Regions from separate parts of the Paenibacillus sp. FSL F4-0097 genome, predicted to be linked through region 3. Evidence: riboswitches for the same ligand, from Rfam matches in the RefSeq annotation. Region 3 holds a riboswitch; each other region holds the start of a gene.
The links. A riboswitch is a leader RNA that binds a small molecule or an ion and turns the genes downstream of it on or off. The one in region 3 is predicted to bind cyclic di-GMP.

Region 1: linked by a shared signal. The riboswitch ahead of MHH86_RS04730 (glycosyl hydrolase) and the one ahead of MHH86_RS03160 (transglutaminase-like domain-containing protein) in region 3 are both predicted to bind cyclic di-GMP.
Region 2: linked by a shared signal. The riboswitch ahead of MHH86_RS01815 (anti-repressor SinI family protein) and the one ahead of MHH86_RS03160 (transglutaminase-like domain-containing protein) in region 3 are both predicted to bind cyclic di-GMP.

The regions. Positions count from the first base shown of each region.
Region 1 is NZ_CP151965.1:1,097,967-1,102,206, reverse strand. Features, by position in the region: gene MHH86_RS04735 (glycosyl hydrolase) at 1-1,013, opposite strand, end outside; gene MHH86_RS04730 (glycosyl hydrolase) at 1,167-2,717, opposite strand; cyclic di-GMP riboswitch class I at 2,730-2,809, opposite strand; gene MHH86_RS04725 (sugar phosphate nucleotidyltransferase) at 2,946-4,240, opposite strand, start outside.
Region 2 is NZ_CP151965.1:409,611-413,850, reverse strand. Features, by position in the region: gene MHH86_RS01835 (hypothetical protein) at 1-434, shown strand, start outside; gene MHH86_RS01830 (signal peptidase I) at 436-1,026, shown strand; gene MHH86_RS01825 (TasA family protein) at 1,117-1,725, shown strand; gene MHH86_RS01820 (helix-turn-helix domain-containing protein) at 1,895-2,224, shown strand; gene MHH86_RS01815 (anti-repressor SinI family protein) at 2,332-2,487, opposite strand; cyclic di-GMP riboswitch class I at 2,515-2,599, opposite strand; gene MHH86_RS01810 (2-oxoglutarate dehydrogenase E1 component) at 3,070-4,240, shown strand, end outside.
Region 3 is NZ_CP151965.1:714,247-718,486, reverse strand. Features, by position in the region: rRNA gene MHH86_RS03165 (16S ribosomal RNA) at 1-639, opposite strand, end outside; gene MHH86_RS03160 (transglutaminase-like domain-containing protein) at 1,007-1,816, opposite strand; cyclic di-GMP riboswitch class I at 1,830-1,910, opposite strand; cyclic di-GMP riboswitch class I at 1,985-2,067, opposite strand; gene MHH86_RS03155 (class D sortase) at 2,181-2,846, opposite strand; gene MHH86_RS03150 (GtrA family protein) at 2,949-3,356, opposite strand; gene MHH86_RS03145 (glycosyltransferase family 2 protein) at 3,343-4,240, opposite strand, start outside.

The DNA of each region.
Region 1 (4,240 bases), 380 kb from region 3:
ATAAAGCTTTTAATTGACTGTAGCGTATTATTTTCTGTCAGTAATTTTCCCCAGGTCATCATATAGACCCATTTATTTTGTTTCTCAGTTAATACATCCGGGTTCGGCAGCTGTCCGCTCTCCCCGATTCCGATAGGTTTACCCTCGGCCAATGCGAGCAGATCCTCATAGTAGGACTGCTTATAATCGTTATTGTAGATATCCGCAGCCAGAACATCGAGTTTATCCCCACCGGGATAATATGCAGCATAAGGATCTGACCATTCATTCGGCGCATTCGGATTCCATACCCACAGTAGATTATTTAGCTTGTGTGTGTTTACAAAACGATCATAGACAATACTCCAAAGCTCTGAAAAATTGTCCTTTTTCCCCCACCAAAACCAACCGCCATTCATTTCATGGTAAGGTCGCCATAAGACTGGAACTCCGGCATCACGCAATTGTCCCAAATATCCAGCAACCTCGTCTAGATCTGAGATTAGCCTCTTATACTGAGCTGTCCCAGGTGTAACATAAGCATTAAATTTCTCTTGACTGAGACTTCTGTTTACATTGGACCATTCTGGAGATGTTCCCGGCAAACTCTGATGGAATGTCATGGCTACAATGCCACCCTCGTGATGCCATTCAATTGCACTGTCTATCACTGCTTGCCGCTGTTCTGCGATCGTCCCTTCGGATTGATTATTAATCGCCCCTAATTCATAACCATGTAGAACAGCATTTTGTCCCGAAGTATTCTTCAGCTTATGAACCAGTTCATCTGGGCTTTCTAGATAATCATGCTGGCCGGACAAAATCCCTTTGCCACGTAGATTCACCAAATTACTCAGCAGTTGCTTAGCCTCTTCAGAAGCCGATGGATTACTGGGTATAACCGGAGGTAAAGAGGAAGAAACACTCATAGCCTTCGGAAGACTCTTAACCTCTCCCCAAGGCAGCAAGGAAAAAATAATAAACACCGGTAACATAGTAAACAACAATCTGTTTTTCTTATAATATTTACGCAAATAAATCCTCCTTTCGGTAGCTGTACTGCCTCTACAGGTGCTAAATAAACATACCTGTTATCGGACAATCGTCTTCTGACCTAATGAGGACTATAGCTTAGTAGCTCTGCAATAACGCAGAGCCACTAAGGATCGACCTTTAATTTTCATCAATCAGGAGACATCCGGAAGAAAAAGTGCACTTGCTGGAACTGTCTCTTTAGCTTGACTAGCACTTTCCCACATCAAGCGGACTCTCGCATCGCCTTCATTCTCGTAATACTCCACCTTGATATCGTATAGCCGGCCAGCCTTCAGCGTTATAGTGCCCTTACGCTCAGTACCACTTTGCTTAGTCCAACTATCAATCACGGATTCCCCATTCACCCAGACACGGATACCATCATCTGAGGTAGTGTAAAATGTATATTGCTCATTATATAACGGCTTAATTTTACCGCTCCAACGTATGGAGAAACGATCAATCCCGAGGGAGGCATCCGGCGAGCCTTGCCGCCAATTGAAATCGATTATTGCATCAGTTCTATTAAGAGCTGCTGCTCCCGACAACAACATGTTGTTGTAATACTCTCCTGCAAGCCCCTTCGCGAGAGGAATTGCTGCCTCCCCCTCTTCTTCGGAAGGTGCCGGCGCTGGTGCGGCGCTAGGTGTCGGTGCCAGACCAGTATTTAATTTATCTCTGGTCAGGGTGTAGTTGCTATTCATAAATGTTTTGATTGTGTCTGCACTGTTATTTTCGTAAAGCATTTTTCCCCAGCTCATCATATACGTCCATTTACTTTGCGATTGCTGAAGCTTCTCCAGATTAGGCATTTCACCATTCTCCCCGATCGCAATCGGTTTGCCTGCGGCTAGACTCAACAAGCTGTCATAGTATTTTTGCTGGTAATCATTTTCGTATATATCTGCTGCCAGAATATCTACTTTATCAGCACCTGGATAAGTTAGCGCATAAGGATCTGACCAAACATTGGGAGCATTCGGACTCCATACCCATAACAAATTATTTAATTTATGAACGTTAACAAAACGGTCATACATTATATTCCATAGTTTAGAAAAGTTATTTTTCTTCCCCCACCAGAACCAGTTCCCGTTCATTTCATGATAGGGTCTCCAAAGCACCGGAACATTGGCATCGCGCAAGCTTTTTAAAGAGACTGCCACCTTATCAAGCTCAGCGATCAGATTATTATATTGCTTGGTACCCGGTGTAACGTAACTATCGAACTCACTCTGGCTGAGTGTTTTTTTCACATTATCCCAGTCATAAGAGGTGCCCGGCAGGTTAGCATGAAAAGTCATAGCTACGATCCCGCCCGCTTTATTCCAGTTGATGGCGCTGTTCACCACATTTTGACGTTGCCAAGCCATCGTTGCTTCGGACTGACCACTGATCGCACCCATTTCATAACCGTGAAGAGCCGCATATTGTCCGCTGGTTCCCTTCAGCATATTGTTAATTTCATCTGGACTTTCTAAATAGTCATGTTGACCAGCAATAATGCCTTTTCCTGAGATCGAGTAAAAATAGTTAAGCAGCTTTACGGCTTCAGGTGAGGCACCTGGGGTAACTGGCGTTCCAGAATTTGAAGCAGCTATGACAATAGACGGCGAAATCCCAACAGCAAGCGGAAGTGCAGTCAGAAACAGGACGAGTGACAGAAATGCACCAAACAATCGATACGTACGGTAAGCTTTCAAAATATTCTCCCTTTCGGTAGCCAGGCTGCCACTCTTTCGAAGGCCCTATAGCTTTGCGTCCCTACCTTTCGATAGGTTTGCCTTTTCAATTTAAGAGAAATAATCTCTCTTACCGTAAGTATCGACGACAATTAATGATATATTTAGTGTTTTTATGACTTTTTTTGATAATTGAGTCAATTTACCTGTTTCAAGAAATTTTGAATTGGTTAAATAGATAGGTTAGACCTATGAAATGAATTGTTGTAGTTCTATATCATTCCAGTCTAAAGTAATACGAATGTTATCTTCTTCTACTAATTCAGACCCCGTCTGTACCTCTATAAACTCAACATCCGTCAAAGCAAGGATCGCGTGTTTCGTTCCTTCCGGTATACGTACCACGTCCCCAGCCTTCACATTATGTTTTTTCTCATTCAGCACAATACTTGCTTCGCCGCTGACGATTGTCCAAATTTCACTACGCTTGCGATGTAATTGATAGCTGATATTATTCCCCTCGGATATAAAAATCCGTTTGGTCAGCACTTCATTGCCTTCATCATATTTCACATAATCAATAACTTTGTAATGGCCCCAGCGGCGTTCCTCGTACATCGGTCTCTGTTCAAAGGTCTTCAGCACTTCTTTAATCCGTGGGCTCTCAGCTTTATGGGTAACTAGAATTCCATCCGGGCTAGCCGCAATGATCAGATCCTTCGCACCAATTACCGTAATCGGAATGTCCAGCTCATTAATCAAGCAAGTCCCCTCAGAATCCGCCGTCACAAAACCTTTTCCTACATGCTTGCTGCTCATTTCCTCTGTCAGCGTATTCCACGTTCCAAGATCCTTCCAGAATCCATCATACGGCTGCACCACAATATGTTCTTCTTTCTCCACCACTTCATAATCAAAGCTGATGGAAGACAATAGCTTATACTGCTTCTGCAATTCTTCATATCCTAAAGGCAACCCTTTACGCTGCAAAATATCTAACAAGTACCCTAAACGGAAGGCAAACACTCCGCAATTCCACAATGCATTTTGCTCGATGAGCTGTTCTGCTTGTATGCGGTCTGGTTTCTCTTGAAAGTGACTCACCTTCATAAAACCATTCCCCCCCGCCTCTTCAGTGGTAGGAATAATATATCCGTATTTCTCTGAGGCATGTTCAGGAACAACACCCATTAGTGCCAGATTTGCTCCACTTTCCAGCATGGTCCCCTCAAGCATAGCTATGGTATCGAAAAAGGATGCTTCTACATAAGGGTCAACAGGCAATATTGCTACCGTCTCCGCTGGAGAAACACCTGCCACTGAATAAAGATAGGTAGCTGTTAAGGCGATAGCCGGAAAAGTATCCCGACGCTCCGGTTCAACGATAATCGGCACATGACTTCCCAGTTGGCTTTGTATCATTTCTACTTGGCCGCGGCCGGTGGCTAGATAAGATGATTCTGCCATCCCTGCTTCCTCCAGCTGTCTCCAGACACGTTGTACCATGGATTCTGGTTCACCTTGAGGGCTTTCAAGTACCTTTA
Region 2 (4,240 bases), 300 kb from region 3:
AATCGGCAACCTCAGGTATCACTACCCTTCAAGATAAACTCCAAATGATCAGTCAGACTCGCGAGCAAAAACTAGAAGAGCTTGAAAAAGCTCGGCTAGAAGAAGAGCAAGCAAAGAAAGAAGAAGAAGCGAAGAAGGAAGAAGAACGTTTGGCTGAGGAGAAAAAGCAACAAGAAGCCGAGGATAAAGCGAAAGCTGAGGCAACCCCTCCAACGTCAGGTGAAGCTGCTCCGGAAGCCCCAAATAAAGAACAACCTGAAGCCCCAGCCACTGACCCGGTTAAGCCGGAAATTGGTGAAGAGCTCACAATTCCAAAAGATGTTCCTCAGCAAGAGGCTCCACAAGAGACGCCAAAGGCGGAAGACAGTACGACTACCCCGCCGGTAGCAACCCAAGCTCCTTCGGACCCTCAACCTGAGAAAGGTGGAGAATAAGATGCGAATTAAAAAAATTATCAATAATACCTTATCGAGCTTAATGCTTGTGATCTTTATTCTGCTGGTGGCAGCCGTAGTGTTATCCAAGGCCTCCGGTGGTGAACCTGCTTTCTTCGGATATGAGATCAAAACCGTACTCTCAGGATCGATGGAACCAGGAATTCAGACAGGCTCAATTGTCGCATTAAAACCCGGAGGGGATATGAATCGTTTCAAACCAGGCGATGTCATCACCTTTAGGAACGAAGATAATCTGCTCATTACTCACCGGATTGTAGAAGCGACCGTCAATAACGCTACTGGTGAAGCTGTTTATCGCACTAAAGGCGATAACAACGACGCACCCGACATGAACCCTACCAGTTCTGCGAATGTTGTAGCTCAGTATACCGGGGTCACTGTACCCTATGTCGGTTACGCTATGAATTTCGCGGTTTCCAAAGCTGGAAGTGTAGTCCTCATGATCGTGCCTGGCTTGATGCTTCTGCTCTATGCTCTGTATACCTCTTGGAAGGCTGTAGCTGCATTAGAAAAGAAAAATGCTGCCCTACTGCCAGCCTCACCGTCCCCAACAGAAACACAGCCCTAAGTTGATTGTCCACTTCCGCTTACGAACCGGAAGATACAATATATAAATTTTATAAAAAATTCAAACACAAATTTGAGGAGGAATTTTATTATGGGTATCAAGAAAACATTGGGTCTTGGCGTAGCATCTGCAGCACTGGGTTTATCATTAATCGGCGGAGGAACCTTCGCATACTTTAGCGACACTGCGCAAAGCACAGCTACATTCGCAGCGGGTACACTCGATCTGAACTCCGACCCTTCTGTCATCGTTAATATTCCTAACCTGAAACCAGGTGATACTGTAACTAAATCCTTCAAATTGAAAAACGATGGTTCGCTCGATATCGGATCTATCATTCTGAATACATCGACTCAAATCACGGATGCTAAAGGAGATAACTACCTGGATTTAGCCGAGTTCATTAAAGTTAAATTCCTTAGAAATAATGATAAAGGAGTACCTATCGTCTCTCCTGAAAATGTAGTTTATGAGACTACACTTGCTGCTTTAAAAAGTCAGCATCCGGATCTCGTAAAAAATACAGGTTGGGATCAACTCTTTACCGAAGCATCCGGTATTAAAGCCGGTACCAATGACAGCTTCTCCGTCCAATTCGAATTTGTGGAAAATAACCAAGATCAAAATATTTTCCAAGGCGATAGCTTAACACTGACTTGGGATTTCGTAGCTAAACAAGGTGCGAAAAAAGACTACTAAGATCAATAAAGTAATTTAATAAAATACTCGAAGAGCAGCAGATCCTGAATCCGGCCACGGATAAGCAGATTGCTGCTCTTCTCTTTACAATAAACTTTGTCCGATTTATTGATATTTGCTATACTAATAACAAAAATTACGGAGGGGCGTCAGCATAGTGCCACAGAATATGGGCCAACGTATCCAGCAGCTCCGCCTAGACAAGGGTTTCTCCCTATCTGAGCTTGCGGACAGAGCAGATGTGGCTAAGTCGTATCTTAGCAACGTGGAGAGAAACATCCAATCCAATCCATCCATCCAGTTTATCGAAAAGATCGCTGACGCGCTTCAGGTATCCATTCATGCCCTACTCTATGGAGAACCAAATGATGCAGAGGAATCACATTTAGATTCGGAATGGTTCCGATTGGTGCAGGAAGCTATGGACTCAGGCATTAGCAAACGCGAATTCAAAGAATTTCTGGACTATCAGAAATGGAAGCTCGATCAAAAGGATTAATACTTCCTACTAATCTGGTACGATCCTCTCTTCTACTAAATCATATCGAAAAAGGACACAGCGAAGAACCGCTGTGCCCTTTTTCGATATGTAACCCCTCTAATGTATTACTGCACGATCTGCACAGTTTTCTCATGAAAGAACTGGCGGATTTCATCTGCCTTAATGCCAGCCTTCTTAGCTGCTAATAATAAATGTACCCACTCTTGATCCAGATCAATAAACTGCTGTTCTCTGTTGCTACCCTGGTTGGACTTTTCCAAAAAATCTCCCCCTAAGATTTTACGTCCCCAGGCAATCCGGCTGTCATAGTATCTCTACCTTAGACCCGCGACTTTGTGCCCCTGCCTTTCGGCAAGTTTACCTTTTACTGGACCCTTTTCACGAAAGGATCTGCTTAAAAAACTATAAAATTACTATCTGCAATAACATTATACAAAAAGAAAGCGGAAAAGTGTGTCGATTCCTGGTTACTTTCTATTTTAAAAACGAAAAATAAAAGATTTTTTTTCAAAGATCTTGTCCGATTATCACGATACTCGTCCGTTACATAAAATAAATTGTACTAGCAAAATAAATATTTACTGACCTAATAGTTAAAAATAAGGATAATAGAATCATTTTAATAGGCCTTTAGAATGGGTAATGAGAAGAAACACCCTTCTTTTCATTAGAACAAGCTAACCTATACCATTTTGCGAACGTATTGGACGAAAGAATGAATTGATTACAGTGGCTGAAAGTAGCACAATAAGATGAGAAATGAAACCGCAATCATCACAGCTCCAGTAAGCGTTGACACAAAATGTCACGTATGGAGTTCATCCGTTAAGGAGGATGTATTCATGGCAGCCAAAGAGCCCTATAACGAATCCATTTGGAGTAAGTATTACGGACCCAATTTAGGCTACATTCAAGAAAGATATGAACAGTTTGTGAAAGATCCCTCCACCGTAGAAAATAATTATCGCGAGCTTTTTACAAATTCGGGACCCCCTCCCCTAACTCCGGATAGCGAACCGGCTCCTCAGCCGCGCATCTCGGGAGACACCGAATGGCTTAGAAAAGCAGTAAGAGCTTCCAAGCTAATCGCCAATATTCGTATATATGGCCATATGGCCGCTGAAATTGATCCGCTGGTACGCGATCAGAATCCCATGGCAAAATATCTTGAGCCTGAAACCTATGGGCTGACCCGCGAAGACCTGATTGCACTGCCTGCCACGCTTATATGGGAAAATGCGCCGAATGATGTGCATACCGGGTGGGATGCCGTGCAACGTATGCGTCAGGCATACACCAAGACTATCGCCTATGAATTCGGGCATGTGCATGAAGAAAAAGAACTGCAATGGCTAAATAGACAGGCAGAATCCACCAGCTCACCAGCACCCCTGAATAATACAGAACGCAAAGAGCTCCTGAACCGCCTGATTCAGGTAGAGCAATTTGAAACCTTCCTCCACAAGACTTTTGTAGGTCAGAAGCGTTTCAGTCTTGAAGGCAATGATGCTCTTGTGCCGATGTTAGACGAAATCGTACGCGCTGCTGCACATGACGGTGCAGAGCATATTTTGATGGGCATGGCGCATCGCGGTCGCCTCAACGTCCTTGCACATATTTTGGGCAAACCTTATGATATCATATTTTCAGAGTTTCATCATTCTCCGAACAAGGAGCTTTTCCCTTCCGAAGGCTCCACAGGCATTAACTATGGCTGGACAGGTGATGTGAAATACCATCTCGGTGCAGACCGTGCTGTCCGTGAAGGAGAAACCGTACGCACAAGAATAACACTAGCGAATAACCCAAGTCACTTGGAATTCGTCAATCCTGTCGTGGAAGGTTTCACTCGTGCCGCACAAGAAGACCGGAGCACTGCAGGACTGCCGAAGATTGATACCAGTAAAGCTATGGCGGTGCTGATGCATGGTGATGCTGCTTTTCCAGGTGAAGGAATTGTTGCAGAAACGCTTAATATCGGCAAACTTCAAGGTTATCAAAATGGTGGGACGA
Region 3 (4,240 bases):
TCAGGTTGAGCCCAAGGTTTAAACACCAGACTTAAATAGCCGCCTGCGCGCGCTTTACGCCCAATAATTCCGGACAACGCTTGCCCCCTACGTATTACCGCGGCTGCTGGCACGTAGTTAGCCGGGGCTTTCTTCTCAGGTACCGTCACTCCGGTAGCAGTTACTCTACCGGACGTTCTTCCCTGGCAACAGAGCTTTACGATCCGAAAACCTTCATCACTCACGCGGCGTTGCTCCGTCAGGCTTTCGCCCATTGCGGAAGATTCCCTACTGCTGCCTCCCGTAGGAGTCTGGGCCGTGTCTCAGTCCCAGTGTGGCCGTTCACCCTCTCAGGTCGGCTACGCATCGTCGCCTTGGTGGGCCGTTACCCCACCAACTAGCTAATGCGCCGCAGGCCCATCCCTCAGTGACAGATTGCTCCGTCTTTCATTCTTCTCTCAGGAGAAAAAAGAAATTATCCGGTATTAGCTACCGTTTCCGGTAGTTATCCCAGTCTGAAGGGCAGGTTGCCTACGTGTTACTCACCCGTCCGCCGCTAAGTTATTTTGAAAGCAAGCTTTCAAAATAACTCCGCTCGACTTGCATGTATTAGGCACGCCGCCAGCGTTCGTCCTGAGCCAGGATCAAACTCTCCAATTAGTATTGAAAAGAGCGATATGCTCATTTTGAAACATCTGACGAGAAAATTAATTCTCTAATTTTGGATATCACTTACGTGATTTCCTACTCACTCGTTGTTCAGTTTTCAAAGATCAAGTTCTCGTTGACGCCGTTTAATGTCTCAGCAGCAACTCTTATAATATATCATGTTGTTTTCAGAAATGCAAGCTTTATTTTTCGAAGCTTTTTATCAGCCTCGTTTGTATCGCCTGTACGCTGTCTAACAACGCTTACCTATAATACCCCAACTATTAATAGAAAAGCAACCCCTAATATAAAAATAAACAACTAGCTTAATAATTAAGCTAGTTGTTTATTTAATAGAGTTATGTTTATAGCAACGAATTTAATAGTATTTTGCCGCAGTATATTTGCTTGAGGCTTTAATTAAATCGGTTTTCTTATCACTCTTTGCAAGTCCTGCATCCACTGTAGTATCAATGGTAACCCACTTCCCATTAAGCAACACTTCGTTCCAGGCATGATATTGCGTAACGTAGCTTGTATTCCCCATTACCAACTTAGCAGGAACATCTACACTCCGCAGCATTGCGGCAAAAAGAGAAGCGTAATCATAGCAAATCCCTTTTTTAGTAGTCAATGTCTTATCGATGCTTGGAATATAATCAGTAGTTACACTATTAGCAAGAGAGTAATCATATTGTACATTCGCAACTACATAGTTATAGATCGCTTTAACTTTCTCTTCGTCTGTTGTTTTGCCTTGTACTAATTGTTTAGCTTTGACAATCGCTTTATCAGAAGAACTCCATTTCACATTCTGTACGGAGCCCAAATATACGGAATTCGAGTCACTCATGGTTACGTCTACTACTTCGGAATATAACGCTTTATATTTATTGCCGGTTGTATTCTCCAGAACAGAAACCTTATAAGTCCCATTTCCTTGTTGCAAAGGGAAGTCCTCAGCTTGTCCAGAAGCATACAAGTTATATGTATAGCTGCTGTTATCTTTGGTGATCATGAGTTTGATTCTTTTATCTTTCGGAATATCATAGTTAATACCAATAACACCTTGAGCCACTTTGGATGTAATCAGCCAGCTGGCATCTGCACTTGCAGCTTGAGCTGTACTTATCGGAACTGAAGTCATTAGGACGAATAACGCCACCAGCATAAAATAAACCTTTTTCACGGATAAAACTCCTTTCGGTAGCTGGCTGCCATCCTTTCGGGAAGGCCCTTTAGCTTTGCGTCCCTACCTTTCGATAGGTTTGCCGTTATCGTATAAGCTCTATCTGTTCTAGCTTTACTAGATATAATTGATAGAATCCATTTGAAACAAACAAAAAAAGCCTCTTCATTCGGTAGCTGGCTGCCATCCTTTCGGGAAAAGGCCCTTTAGCTTTGCGTCCCTACCTTTCGGAAGGTTTGCCGTTATCGTGTTTAGCTTTCATAGTATAATACTATCATATTTATAGTTGTGAACAAGACCTAATTTACTAGATTACCCATTATTTTATAAATATCTCCCGGTATTTGTGTTTTCTTGTCATTCACTATTCTCCTTTTGTTAATTTGGCATGAACAATCAGCCGATGCGTTGGATTCACTAGCGGATCACATGTAATCAGAGTAAGAATCTTATCCTTGTCATTCCCGTCAAGAACGGAGACATCACTCGGATCTACAACAGAAATATCGTATACCTCATAGTTAAACACCTGATCACTAGTCTTTACCGTGATAACATCCCCCACAACAACCTCATTCAATCTGTTAAACAAACGACCCGTAGTTCTAGCCCGATGCGCCGCGATTGCAGCATTTCCGATCTCTCCAAGGGGTGCCGTTTCTTTCATATGGGCTGCAGCATGTTTCATATTAGCTTTTGTAGCCCCTTCTAATACAGGCAGCTTCAAATCAATCTTACCGATTTCAATTAGTGCGATTACTTTGCCACCGACCTCAATCTCCGGTTCAGGCTTTTCTGTCTCTTGGGGTTGGGGCTGTGCCTGAGCATCCAGAACCGATTCCTCTGCTAACAGCTGAGTAACTTCAGCATACCTGCTCTTCAAATCTGGCTGGGGAGTACTATCGGCAGTGCTTAGTTCAGCCGTTTCTAATAACTTCTCCTGCTGCCTGTCGTTGTACCATTCGTTAGCTGTCGGATATAACATGATAAGTATCCCAGCCAGTATGAGTAGATAGGAGAATTTACGCAATGTTATTCACCTCCGTATATTGTTTCTATGGTTATATACAAATCAAGCAGAAACAGCTACTTGCCTTTAAGCATAGCAACTCCTTCTGCCTGAAATTAATGTTTAAAATACCCATTTACGACTTCCAAAGAAATTGATGATCACCGTGATAAATGTAACCAGCACCTTTGAGATCAAGACTTGAATACCTAGTCTGTCTGTCAACAGATGCATTAGCAGCAGTGATATTCCGAGCACTACCAGATTCAGCACGATAAACTTGACCAGCTGCACGCGGTCGAAGCCTTCTTTATTCCCCCGGTTGCGATCACGAAAGGTTACTTTTTTATTCAAAATAAAGCTATTCGCCGTACCTGCACTATAGGAGATCACCTGCGCCAATGCGTATACCATCCCTAGTGAATTCAACAATGTGAAAATCACAAAATCAATAAGCGTATTGAGCAAACCTACGGCATTAAATTTAAGGAACTGTATGAATGCAGCACGCAAGTTCTTATCTGACATCATTGTGGTCCTTCCGGCGGTCCAGTTGTTCTTCGTTCTGGTAGCCTTTAGTCTCACTAACAATGTATAGCGGTCTATCTTTAGACTCGTCATAAATCCGTCCGATATACTCCCCAATCACACCTAACAGCATCAGAACGATACCGTTAAAGAGCAGATTGACGCCTACAATGGAAGCCCAGCCCGGAACCGTCCAGGAGGTGAAAAATATCTTTTGAAACAAGACGAAAAATAAATAGAGAAAGCTAGAGAATGAAAGGAAGAATCCAATATACGTAGCAATCTTAAGCGGCTTATGTGAAAAAGAGGTGATGCCATCTAACGCAAAACGAATCATTTTCTTCAGCGGATATTTGGTTTCTCCGGCAAAACGTTCTTCCCGTTCATATTCCACCATAGTCTGCTTGAAGCCAACCCAGCTCACCAAACCTCGGACATAGCGGTTCTTTTCTTTAAGTCCCCGCAGGACATCACATACCTTACGGTCAATAAGACGGAAATCGCCTGTATCCGTAGGAATATCCACACTTGTCATACTGCTGAGCAGGCGGTAAAAAAGCTTCGCGGTGACCTTTTTGAACATCGTTTCTCCGTGGCGCTTCAGGCGTTTCGCATATACAACGTCGTAGCCCTCTTTCCACTTCTCGATCATTTGCAAAATGACCTCCGGAGGATCCTGAAGATCAGCGTCAATAACAACAACCGCTTGACCTTCGGCATAGTCCATGCCAGCTGTAATCGCTACCTGATGTCCGAAATTACGCGAGAAGTCAATCAGCTTGACATGCTCGTCTCGTTCACAGATCTCCCGAATCATCTGGGCGGAACGATCACGACTGCCGTCATTGACGAAGACCAGCTCATAAGTATCGCCGCACTCGTCCATT